One region of the Kluyvera sichuanensis genome, then DNA from elsewhere that is predicted to be linked to it. Evidence: predicted binding sites of a transcription regulator. Region 1 holds the regulator's gene; the other holds the start of a gene.
What was found. The regulator Fur, encoded in region 1, represses iron uptake genes when iron is present. The targets are predictions, from matches to a motif close to ATAATAATGAGAACNACTATCAA.
Positions count from the first base shown of each region.

Region 2: the regulator Fur is predicted to act here: its motif matches at 2,456-2,478, upstream of feoA (ferrous iron transporter A).

Region 1 covers NZ_CP162271.1:99,287-105,152, reverse strand. Annotated here, with positions in the region: gene pgm (phosphoglucomutase (alpha-D-glucose-1,6-bisphosphate-dependent)) at 1-746, opposite strand, end outside; gene seqA (replication initiation negative regulator SeqA) at 785-1,357, opposite strand; gene ybfF (esterase) at 1,540-2,304, shown strand; gene ybfE (LexA regulated protein) at 2,434-2,727, shown strand; gene fldA (flavodoxin FldA) at 2,878-3,408, shown strand; gene fur (ferric iron uptake transcriptional regulator) at 3,700-4,152, shown strand; gene chiQ (ChiQ/YbfN family lipoprotein) at 4,265-4,600, opposite strand; gene AB2B48_RS00480 (chitoporin ChiP) at 4,650-5,866, opposite strand, start outside.
Region 2 covers NZ_CP162271.1:3,333,218-3,339,083, forward strand. Annotated here, with positions in the region: gene AB2B48_RS16150 (Tex family protein) at 1-2,151, shown strand, start outside; gene feoA (ferrous iron transporter A) at 2,584-2,811, shown strand; gene feoB (Fe(2+) transporter permease subunit FeoB) at 2,840-5,158, shown strand; gene feoC ([Fe-S]-dependent transcriptional repressor FeoC) at 5,167-5,403, shown strand; gene AB2B48_RS16170 (YdgH/BhsA/McbA-like domain containing protein) at 5,455-5,724, opposite strand; gene bioH (pimeloyl-ACP methyl ester esterase BioH) at 5,846-5,866, opposite strand, start outside.

The DNA.
Region 1 (5,866 bases):
TTAGCGATACGCTTCCAGTATTCAATACCGGAGCCACCCAGTGGGTCAACGCCCAGGGTCAGACCGGCTTTCTGGATAGCCGCCATATCGACGATATCCGCCAGCCCTTCAATGAACGGCTGTACCAGATCGACTTCTTTCACGTGACCGGAAGCCAGCGCAGCGTCGTAAGCAATACGCTTCACGCCCGCCAGGTCGGCTGCCAACAGCGCGTTCGCGCGGTCTTCAACCACTTTGGTGACGTTGGTATCAGCCGGGCCACCGTTTGGTGGGTTGTACTTGATGCCGCCGTCTTCCGGTGGGTTGTGGGATGGCGTAATCACGATCCCATCAGCCAGCTTACCGCCTTTCTTGTTGTGTACCAGGATAGCATTGGATACCGCCGGAGTCGGCGTGAAGCCATTGTCTTCCTGGACAATGACATCTACCCCGTTTGCCGCCAACACTTCGAGAACAGAGATAAACGCTGGCTCAGAAAGCGCGTGTGTATCCTTCCCGACATAGCATGGGCCCGTAATTCCATTTTTCGCGCGCTCTTCCGCGATCGCCTGAGCAATGGCCAGAATATGCTTTTCGTTGAAGCTGTGACGACCCGCGCTCCCACGGTGGCCGGACGTACCGAACTTCACCGCATGTTCCGGGTTGCTCACGTCAGGCTGCAGCACGTAGTACTGCGCCGTCAGTTGGGCGACGTTGATCAAATCACTCTGCTGTGCAGGTTGTCCTGCACGGGTATGGTTTGCCATTGCCTGGTCCTTCTTATGCAAGGGTTAGATTGTCAGTATTAGATAGTACCGCAAACCTTCTCAATCAATTCCGCCGGGAATTGCATTGATTGCATGATGTGTTCGACCATGCTGCATTTACGGCCTGTATTGGTATTAGTAATGACCCAGTATGGCGTATCCGGAACCTGTTTTGGTTTTGTCTGGTTGCCGTTTTTGAGCAGCGTCTGCTCATCAGCAGCAAAATAGACGCGGGTACGACCGTGAAGGGATTCGGTAGCTTCGGCAAACGCCTTGTTGTCCAGAGCGTACAGCGTGGTCAGTACCAGCATGAAGCGGTTAACCGCTTTCTTCTGTTCTGCATACTCATCAGAGAGCAGCAGCTCACGCATAGCACGGACTTTATCTTTGGCGGTTTTTACCGTTTTCACGTCAGCAACGGGGGCAGCAGCCGGGGCCGGAGCGGGAGCCGGTTCTGCTTTGACGACCGGCGCAGCAGCAGTCGCCACGGGCTGAGAAGCGGCGGAGAATTTCAGCATACGCCGTAAAATGTCGGACGCGCTCTCGCCAATGTGCAGAGTGTGAGCCGCAATATAGCGATAGAGCTCGTCATCAACTTCGATCGTTTTCATCTTAATCCGGTGCGATAATTTTTCTGAATACAATTCATTGGGATTATAAAGTCAAAACCCAACAGCGGGTAGCGCCAAACCAGGAAGACAGCAAAATTCGGATGAGTTCCTCTCTTGCCCCTGAGCGTTAGAATGTCCAACATGATACCCTAACCCGACAATGCGAAAAAAAGAACTTTGCTATGAAATTGAATGTCCGAGCGCAAACTGCACAAAACCTGCACAATAATTCTCCCATCGTTCTCGTCCACGGCCTGTTTGGTAGCCTGGATAATCTGGGCATCCTGGCCCGCGACCTGGTCACCGACCACGATATCCTCCAGGTAGACATGCGTAACCACGGTCTCTCACCGCGCGCCGATGAGATGACCTACCCCGCTATGGCTCAGGATCTGCTCGATACGCTCGATGCTAACGGCATTGAAAAAGCAACGGTTATCGGCCATTCCATGGGCGGTAAAGCGGTGATGGCGCTCACCGCGCTGGCCCCTGAACGCATCGACCGACTGGTGGCGATTGATATTGCCCCGGTCGATTACCAGGTCCGCCGTCACGATGAGATTTTTGCAGCTATTAATGCAGTCACCAACGCTGGCGTCGCCACCCGTCAGCAGGCCGCGACGGTAATGCGCGAGTACCTTAAAGAAGAAGGCGTGATTCAGTTCCTGCTGAAATCCTTTGTCGATGGTGCCTGGCGTTTTAACGTACCGGTGCTGTGGGAGCAATACCCGCATATCGTTGGTTGGGAGACCATTCCGGCCTGGGACCACCCTGCCCTATTCATTCCCGGTGGCAATTCACCCTATGTGACCGAAGCCTATCGTGACGCGCTGCTGGCTCAGTTCCCGCAGGCAAAAGCGCACGTTATCGCCGGCGCGGGTCACTGGGTTCACGCCGAAAAACCGGAAGCGGTGCTGCGAGCCATTCGCCGTTATCTCGCCGAGTGATTAAAAATGCATCGACCGCGCGCCAGAATGGCCGTGGTCGTTGGCGTGTGGGCCCCACTGATGTATGATTGCGCGCTGTCTGCACCGGGTACCGCCCGGTAGCTTGTTTCCCCGAAGTCACTCAGAACCATGGCAAAAGAACAAACGGACCGTACGACCTTAGATTTGTTCGCAAATGAGCGTCGGCCGGGAAGACCAAAAACCAATCCGCTTTCGCGTGACGAACAGCTGCGCATTAATAAGCGTAATCAGTTAAAACGCGACAAAGTGCGCGGTCTGAAGCGCGTGGAGCTGAAGCTGAATAACGAAGCCGTTGATGCACTCAACGAGCTGGCGACTGCCCGTGATATGAGCCGGAGTGAACTCATTGAAGAGATTCTGATGAGCCAACTGGCCCAGCTGCACGGACAGGGGAAAGTCTGAAAAATCCCCCAAAATACGCTTTCATGTAGCAGAGTGTGCAGTCCGGCACGATAGCGGTTTCCGCGCACCTCTCTGTTCTGCTATGATTGCCCTTATCTGTGGGCAATGAGCCACCACCATATCATTAAGTTTCAAGAGGTTATTTTACTCATGGCAATCGTTGGCATCTTTTTCGGTAGCGATACCGGAAACACCGAAAATATCGCAAAAATGATTCAAAAACAGCTTGGTAAAGATGTCGCTGACGTTCACGACATTGCCAAGAGCAGCAAGGAAGATCTGGAAGCATTCGATATTCTGCTGCTGGGTATCCCAACCTGGTACTACGGTGAAGCACAGTGCGACTGGGATGATTTCTTCCCTACGCTGGAAGAAGTGGACTTCAACGGTAAACTGGTTGCGCTGTTTGGCTGCGGCGACCAGGAAGACTACGCGGAATACTTCTGTGACGCACTGGGCACCATCCGCGACATCATTGAGCCGCGTGGCGCAACCATCGTCGGCCACTGGCCGACCGCGGGCTACCATTTCGAAGCATCCAAAGGTCTGGCGGATGACGACCACTTTGTGGGTCTGGCTATCGACGAAGACCGTCAGCCAGAACTGACCGCCGAGCGCGTTGAGAAATGGGTCAAGCAGGTTGCAGAAGAGCTGCACCTGGATGAGATCAAAAACGCCTGATTATCCTGCGGCACGATGATAAATCGTGCCGCATTAATAGGTAAAAGCAATTAAAATAATAGCTACAATTTTTTAACTTTTGAGCGCATACCTGTACAATATCTTCTGATTTAGCGCGGTCTCATCGCCAGTTTGTCGGTGAAGCCTCGTTTTTGAAAGCTTAGTTTACCCGGCTCTTGCTGTTTTCATTTCAATAGGGTCATTCTATAATGAGACGCATTAATTCGGGTGCATTCTCTGTGATACTTTCGCTGATGGAAGTTAATCGTTTAGCAACAGGACAGATTCCGCATGACTGACAATAACACCGCATTAAAGAAGGCTGGCCTGAAAGTCACACTTCCACGGTTAAAGATTCTGGAAGTCCTTCAGGAACCGGATAACCACCATGTCAGCGCGGAAGACTTATACAAACGCCTGATCGACATGGGTGAAGAGATTGGTTTAGCCACGGTTTACCGCGTACTGAACCAGTTCGATGACGCTGGTATCGTGACCCGTCACAATTTTGAAGGCGGTAAATCCGTTTTTGAACTGACCCAGCAGCATCACCACGATCACCTGATCTGCCTCGACTGCGGCAAAGTGATCGAGTTCAGCGATGATTCCATTGAAGCTCGTCAGCGTGAAATCGCATCGAAGCACGGTATCCGCTTAACGAACCACAGTCTTTATCTTTATGGTCACTGCGCTGAAGGCGACTGCCGTGAAGATGAACACGCACATGACGCGGTAGCAAAATAAGCGTACCGCGCTTCTCGAAAACCAGCCTAAGCGCTGGTTTTTTTATGCCCTGCTTTTACGATAGCCATAAAAAAACCGCTGCAAGCAGCGGTTATTGGTAATCAACGTGAACTTATTTCTGTGGCGCGTTGTTACTGCGAATTTCCTGCCAAATCTTATCGCAGTTTTTCGCTACCGCTTCGTCATTGCCCATTTTTCTGGCGTTAATACATTTCTGGTAATCAATGACGCGCACGCTTTCCTGATTCGCGAACTGCTCGTGCGTTTTCTCTTGCTTCAGCACATTCAGCACGCTCTGGCAGGCCTGAATTTTATCCGGATTGCCTTCTGCGGTGTTAATACAGGCGCTGTAAGCATCCTTAAGCTTGCTATCTTCCTTCGGTGCAGGAGATTGGGCACAGGCGGTTAATCCAGCAGCCATCAGCGCAATAATAATCAATTTTTTCATACGATGAGCCTCTTAACAGCGGCAGAGGTCTCCCCCTGCCGCGTTAGCATCAGAAAATAGTGAACGGTGCGATAACCATGAATTTCACGTCACGCTCATCCTGGAACATGTTGTTGTAACCTGCATCGCCCATATTAAGATTGGAGTGATTGTCATACTGGGTGAAGTGCAGTTTGAACATCGTTCCTTTCGCACGGCCATCCTGTACAACATAGGCAGCATCAAGGCTGTACGAGGATTCTTTCAGACGCTGGCTTTGATCGTAGATTTCAGCAGAGCTTGGTTTAGCATCCCAGCCGTAGACATATGATGCCCCGACGGACCAACCCGGCAGGTCCCAATTACTTAAGTCGTACATGGCGCCGAAGAATACCGCTTTTTCGCCGTTGGCGTTGAAGTCAGAACGGTTATCCCACCAGATATCCAGACGACCGTTAGACGATGCATAGGTAGGAGTCATACGCTGCAGGAAGTAACCCTGGTTACCTTCTGCACGCACCCAGGTGCCTTCCAGGCGTAAATCAACCTGACCGACTTTGTAGCCGAAGGTTAATGCCTGTAACCATGCCATTCCATCGTAAAGGTCGTTAGCCAGCGCAACATCATCTGCCGTTGTCAGATTTTTTTGGTCGCTGACTTTGTCATGTGCGCCATAGAACTGATAGCTGGTGGTTAATGGATTACCCACGACATCAAATTTATAGGATGCCTTAGCAAAATACTGGTCCATATATCCCTGAGCCTGGCCAAAAGCAGCTTCAAGCACCAGATCGTTTTTGAAGTCATACTTCAGGCCCAGAGAGTGTAAATAATCCACTTTCTTTTTACGGTCGCCCTGGTAAAAATTATCCATTTCCAGGTGCCACGGAGCCTTGTACTGATCGGTCCACATGTACGAGAAGCTCAGCGCGCCAGCATCACCGTAGTCGAAGTTAGCGCCGGCTTCAGCACCCTGATAGGTGCCAGGCATAAAGCTCCAGTGCGGAGCCAGCAGCGTTTGACCGGTTGGCTGGATATAACCAGCACGTGCCCAGGTAGGACCATATTTAAATTTAGCTGCCGCTTTATAAAGGCTGATACCGCTTTTATCGCCAGACCAATCTTCATCGTATGCTTTATTGCTCGCGGAGAAGGCAATTTCGTTCGGGTGAGCACTACCGTTATTCTCTGCCATTTCAATCGCGGTAAACGCCGCAATATCAATACCGAACATGTCAGCCGCATAGCCAGACTGGAAGTCGAGGTTGGCGTTCCAGGTGGAGTGGG
Region 2 (5,866 bases), 1.9 Mb from region 1:
TTGCGTGAGCTGGAAGACCGCCGTCAGGTCATTCTGAAATCCATCGGTGAGCAGGGTAAGCTGACCGAAGCGCTGGAAAAAGCCATCAACGGCACGCTCAACAAAACCGAGCTGGAAGACCTCTACTTACCGTACAAACAGAAGCGCCGCACCCGCGGGCAGATTGCCATTGAAGCGGGCCTTGAGCCGCTGGCCGACCTGCTGTGGAGCGAGCCGTCCCACGACCCGGAAACCGAAGCCGCCAGATTTATCGATGCCGATAAGGGTGTAGCGGATACCAAAGCCGCCCTCGACGGCGCGCGCTACATCCTGATGGAGCGCTTCGCAGAAGACGCCGGCCTGCTGGCTAAAGTGCGTGACTATCTGTGGAAGAACGCCCACCTGGTCGCCAAAGTGGTCAGCGGTAAAGAAGAGGAAGGCGCAAAATTCCGCGACTACTTCGACCATCACGAACCGATTTCAACCACCCCTTCCCACCGCGCGCTGGCGATGTTCCGCGGGCGCAACGAAGGCGTGCTGCAACTCTCCCTCAACGCCGACCCACAGTTCGACGAGCCGCCGAAAGAGAGCTACTGCGAACAGATTATTATCGACCACCTTGGTCTGCGCCTGAACAACGCCCCAGCGGACAGCTGGCGTAAAGGCGTGGTCAGCTGGACCTGGCGCATCAAAGTGCTGATGCACCTTGAAACCGAGCTGATGGGCACCGTGCGCGAACGCGCGGAAGATGAAGCCATCAACGTCTTCGCCCGTAACCTGCACGATCTGCTGATGGCGGCACCGGCTGGCCTGCGCGCCACCATGGGCCTCGATCCGGGCCTGCGTACCGGCGTAAAAGTGGCAGTGGTTGACGGTACTGGCAAGCTGGTCGCCACCGACACCATTTACCCCCATACCGGTCAGGCCGCGAAAGCGGCGGTTGCCGTTGCCGCGCTGTGTGAAAAGCACAACGTAGAGCTGGTGGCTATCGGTAACGGAACGGCATCTCGTGAAACCGAGCGCTTCTTCCTCGACGTGCAGCAACAGTTCCCGAAAGTCACCGCGCAGAAGGTGATCGTCAGCGAAGCGGGCGCTTCCGTCTATTCCGCCTCCGAGCTGGCAGCGCTGGAGTTCCCGGACCTCGACGTTTCCCTGCGCGGCGCGGTCTCTATCGCCCGTCGTCTACAGGATCCGTTGGCAGAGCTGGTGAAAATCGACCCGAAATCCATCGGGGTCGGCCAGTATCAGCACGACGTCAGTCAGACTCAGCTAGCACGCAAGCTGGATGCGGTGGTGGAAGACTGCGTAAACGCCGTCGGCGTAGACCTGAACACCGCTTCCGTGCCGCTGCTGACCCGCGTGGCGGGCCTGACGCGTATGATGGCGCAGAACATCGTCGCCTGGCGCGATGAGAACGGTCAGTTCCAGAACCGCCAGCAACTGCTGAAGGTGAGCCGTCTGGGGCCAAAAGCGTTTGAGCAGTGCGCGGGCTTCCTGCGTATAAACCACGGCGATAACCCGCTGGATGCTTCAACCGTTCACCCGGAAGCGTATCCGGTGGTCGAACGCATTCTGGCCGCCACACAGCAGGCGCTGAAGGATTTAATGGGCAACAGTAATGAGCTCAGAAACCTGAAAGCCTCTGAGTTCACCGACGATCGTTTTGGTGTGCCCACCGTTACCGACATCATCAAAGAGCTGGAAAAACCAGGCCGCGACCCGCGTCCTGAGTTTAAAACCGCGAAGTTCGCCGACGGTGTAGAAACCATGAACGACCTGCTGCCGGGGATGGTCCTCGAAGGCGCCGTCACCAACGTCACCAACTTTGGCGCATTTGTTGATATTGGCGTGCATCAGGACGGCCTGGTTCACATCTCTTCACTGGCGGATAAGTTCGTCGAAGACCCACATACCGTGGTGAAAGCGGGCGATATCGTCAAAGTGAAGGTGCTGGAAGTGGATCTGCAGCGTAAGCGCATCGCGCTGACCATGCGTCTTGACGAGCAGCCGGGTGAAACCAACGCCCGTCGCGGCAGTGGCGGTAACGATCGCAGCCAGGGCAACAACCGCCCGGCCGCGAAAGCCGCAAAACCGCGCGGGCGTGAAGCGCAGCCTGCAGGTAACAGCGCCATGATGGACGCATTGGCAGCCGCCATGGGTAAAAAACGCTAATTGCAACCAGTAGCCCGGCCGAGCACAGCGACGCCGGGAAAGGCTCCAGAGCCACCCCGGGGTCGGCGTTAAAACGCCTCGCCCGGGCTACCGCAATATATCTCACCCTACCGTTCGTTTTTATAGGCTTTTAATAATAAGCGTCATCATGTTTTATTTTATTAACCAATGAAACCTTAATTAAACATTAAGCGAAGAAAATAATATTTAATTCATTTACGGCTACAATGAGTTGCTTGCGTCATATCAAAAAAAGTGCAAATTCCGCTCGAAATTCCCGCCGATCGCATAATATGTATTGATGATAAAAACCATTCTCATTATCATCATTTTCAGTAGGCTTTATTTCTTTATTCGTTGACGACGCCCCGGTTGCCGCCAGGCAGCGCGCGGTGCTCCCCTCGTTCAGCTAGCGATACACAAGTAGGTTATATGCAATTTACACCTGATACTGCGTGGAAGATTGTCGGTTTCTCCCGCGAAATTAGCCCAGCTTATCGTCAGAAACTGCTGTCCCTGGGCATGCTGCCGGGATCGTCCTTTAATGTAGTTCGCGTAGCGCCACTCGGCGACCCTATTCATATTGAAACCCGTCGCGTTAGCCTGGTATTGCGTAAGAAAGATCTCGCGCTTATTGAATTAGAAGCCGTCGCGCAATAACCCCAGCCCGGTACTAAGAGTCTGAAATATGAAAAAATTAACCATCGGTTTAATTGGTAATCCTAATTCCGGCAAAACAACCTTATTCAACCAGCTCACCGGCGCGCGCCAGCGCGTAGGCAACTGGGCCGGGGTAACGGTAGAGCGCAAAGAAGGCGCGTTCGCCACTACCGACCATCAGGTCACCCTCGTCGACCTGCCGGGTACCTACTCGCTGACCACCATCTCCTCGCAAACCTCGCTGGATGAGCAGATTGCCTGCCACTATATTCTGAGCGGTGATGCCGACCTGCTGATTAACGTGGTCGACGCCTCCAACCTCGAACGTAACCTCTACCTGACGCTGCAGCTGCTCGAGCTGGGCATTCCGTGCGTGGTCGCGCTGAACATGCTCGATATTGCCGAGAAACAGCAAATCCGTATCGACGTGGATGCGCTCTCGGCACGCCTCGGCTGCCCGGTTGTGCCGCTGGTGTCCACCCGCGCTCGCGGAATTGAAGCGCTGAAAATGGCGATTGACCGCCATCAGGGCAACCAGCCGATTGAGCTGGTTCACTATCCACAGCCGCTGCTGCGCGAAGCCGATAACCTGGCAAAAGAGATGGCGCAGGAGATCCCTGAACGTCAGCGTCACTGGCTGGGCATGCAGATGCTGGAAGGCGATATCTATAGCCGCGCCTACGCTGGCGACGCCGCGCACAAGCTGGACGTCTCTCTGGCGCACCTGAGCGAAGAGATGGATGACCCGGCTCTGCATATCGCCGACGCCCGCTATCAAAGCATTGCCGCGATTTGCGACGCCGTCAGTAACACCCTGACCGCCGAGCCAAGCCGCTTCACCGCCGCACTGGACAAAATCGTCCTCAACCGCGTGCTGGGTTTACCGATTTTCCTGTTCGTCATGTACCTGATGTTCTTGCTGGCTATCAACATCGGTGGCGCACTGCAGCCGATCTTTGACGGCGGCTCCGTCGCTATCTTTATCCACGGCATTCAGTGGATTGGCTACCAGTTGCACTTCCCGGACTGGCTGACGGTCTTCCTGGCGCAGGGCATCGGCGGTGGTATTAACACCGTGCTGCCGTTAGTGCCGCAAATCGGCATGATGTACCTGTTCCTCTCCTTCCTTGAGGACTCCGGGTACATGGCGCGTGCGGCATTCGTGATGGACCGCCTGATGCAGTCTCTGGGTCTGCCGGGTAAATCCTTTGTACCGCTGATCGTCGGCTTCGGCTGTAACGTGCCGTCGGTCATGGGCGCACGTACTCTGGATGCACCGCGCGAGCGTCTGATGACCATTATGATGGCGCCGTTTATGTCCTGTGGCGCACGTCTGGCTATCTTCGCCGTCTTCGCCGCCGCCTTCTTCGGCCAGGGCGGCGCGCTGGTGGTCTTCTCCCTGTACGTGCTGGGGATCGTTATCGCCATCCTGACCGGCCTTATGCTCAAATACACCATTATGCGCGGTGAAGCATCGCCGTTCGTGATGGAACTGCCGGTGTACCACGTACCGCATATTAAGAGCCTGATTATCCAGACCTGGCAGCGCCTGAAAGGCTTCGTGCTGCGCGCGGGTAAAGTTATCGTTATCGTCAGTATCTTCCTGAGCGCGCTGAACAGCTTCTCGTTCAGCGGCAAAATCGTCGATAACATCAACGACTCCGCGCTGGCCTCCGTCAGCCGCGCCATTACGCCGGTGTTTAAACCGATTGGCGTCCATGACGATAACTGGCAGGCCACCGTGGGTCTGTTTACCGGCGCGATGGCAAAAGAAGTGGTGGTCGGTACGCTGAACACCCTCTACACCGCCGAAAACATTCAGAACGAGGAGTTCAACCCGCAGGAATTCAGTCTCGGTGAAGAGCTGCTGGCAGCGGCTGATGAAACCTGGCAGGGGCTGAAAGACACCTTTAGCCTGAGCGTACTGGCCAACCCAATCGAAGCCAGCAAAGGCGACGGCGAGATGGAAACCGGGGCGATGGGCGTGATGAGCAGCAAGTTCGGCAGCGCGGCAGCAGCCTACAGCTACCTGATTTTCGTTCTGCTCTACATTCCATGCATTTCGGTGATGGGGGCGATTGCCCGTGAGTCGAGCCGCGGCTGGATGTCCTTCTCTATTCTCTGGGGTCTGAACATCGCCTACTCACTCTCGACGCTGTACTACCAGACGGTGAGCTTCAGCCAGCACCCACGCTACAGCCTGGTGTGCATCCTGGCGGTGATTCTGTTCAACGTGGTGGTGATTGGTCTGCTGCGCCGTGCCCGTAGCCGGGTGGACGTCTCCCTGCTGGCGACGCGTAAAACGCCAACCTCATGCTGCTCTAGCCCAGCGGGCGATTGTCACTAGGAGTCATCATGGCATCATTGATTGAAGTACGCGATATGCTGGCACTGCAGGGACGCATGGAAGCCTCACAGCTCAGCGCCCAACTGCACACGCCGCAGGCGATGATCGATGCCATGCTGAGCCGCCTGGAAGCCATGGGGAAAGTCATGAAGATTGACGAAGAACCGGATGGGTGTCTGACCGGCAGCTGCAAAAGCTGCCCGGAAGGAAAAGCCTGCTTACGTCAGTGGTGGGCGCTACGCTAAAACGTATTCCCGGCGTTAACGCAACGCCGGGAATAACATGTTCGACCCTACTTACTTATAGACGTCCGCGTTACCGTGAACGTTTTTCTCGTTTTTCTGACCCGCGATAATCACATAGTACTTGCCGCCCAGCTCATCCGCTTTTTTCGACAGATCGTGCTTCGCGTCCATCGGCGACGTCGTTTTTGACGTGGTGATGTTGCCAATTTTAGTCAGCTTCATCTTCGCAACGTCTTCTTTAGTAATTTCCTTGGCGGCAAATGCGCCAAATGACAGAGAACCAATAACCAGAGATGCAACAATACCTGTAACAAGTTTCATAGGCCTACACTCCATTCAGTTATTTTTGTAGGTGACGGTGGCTTACTGAAATAGTCAGCCACCGCAACAAGTTAAGTATTGCTACAAATTTGCCATTTACCACGTCAGGTAAAAAATTATTTTAAAGCTGCTTTTTTAACGC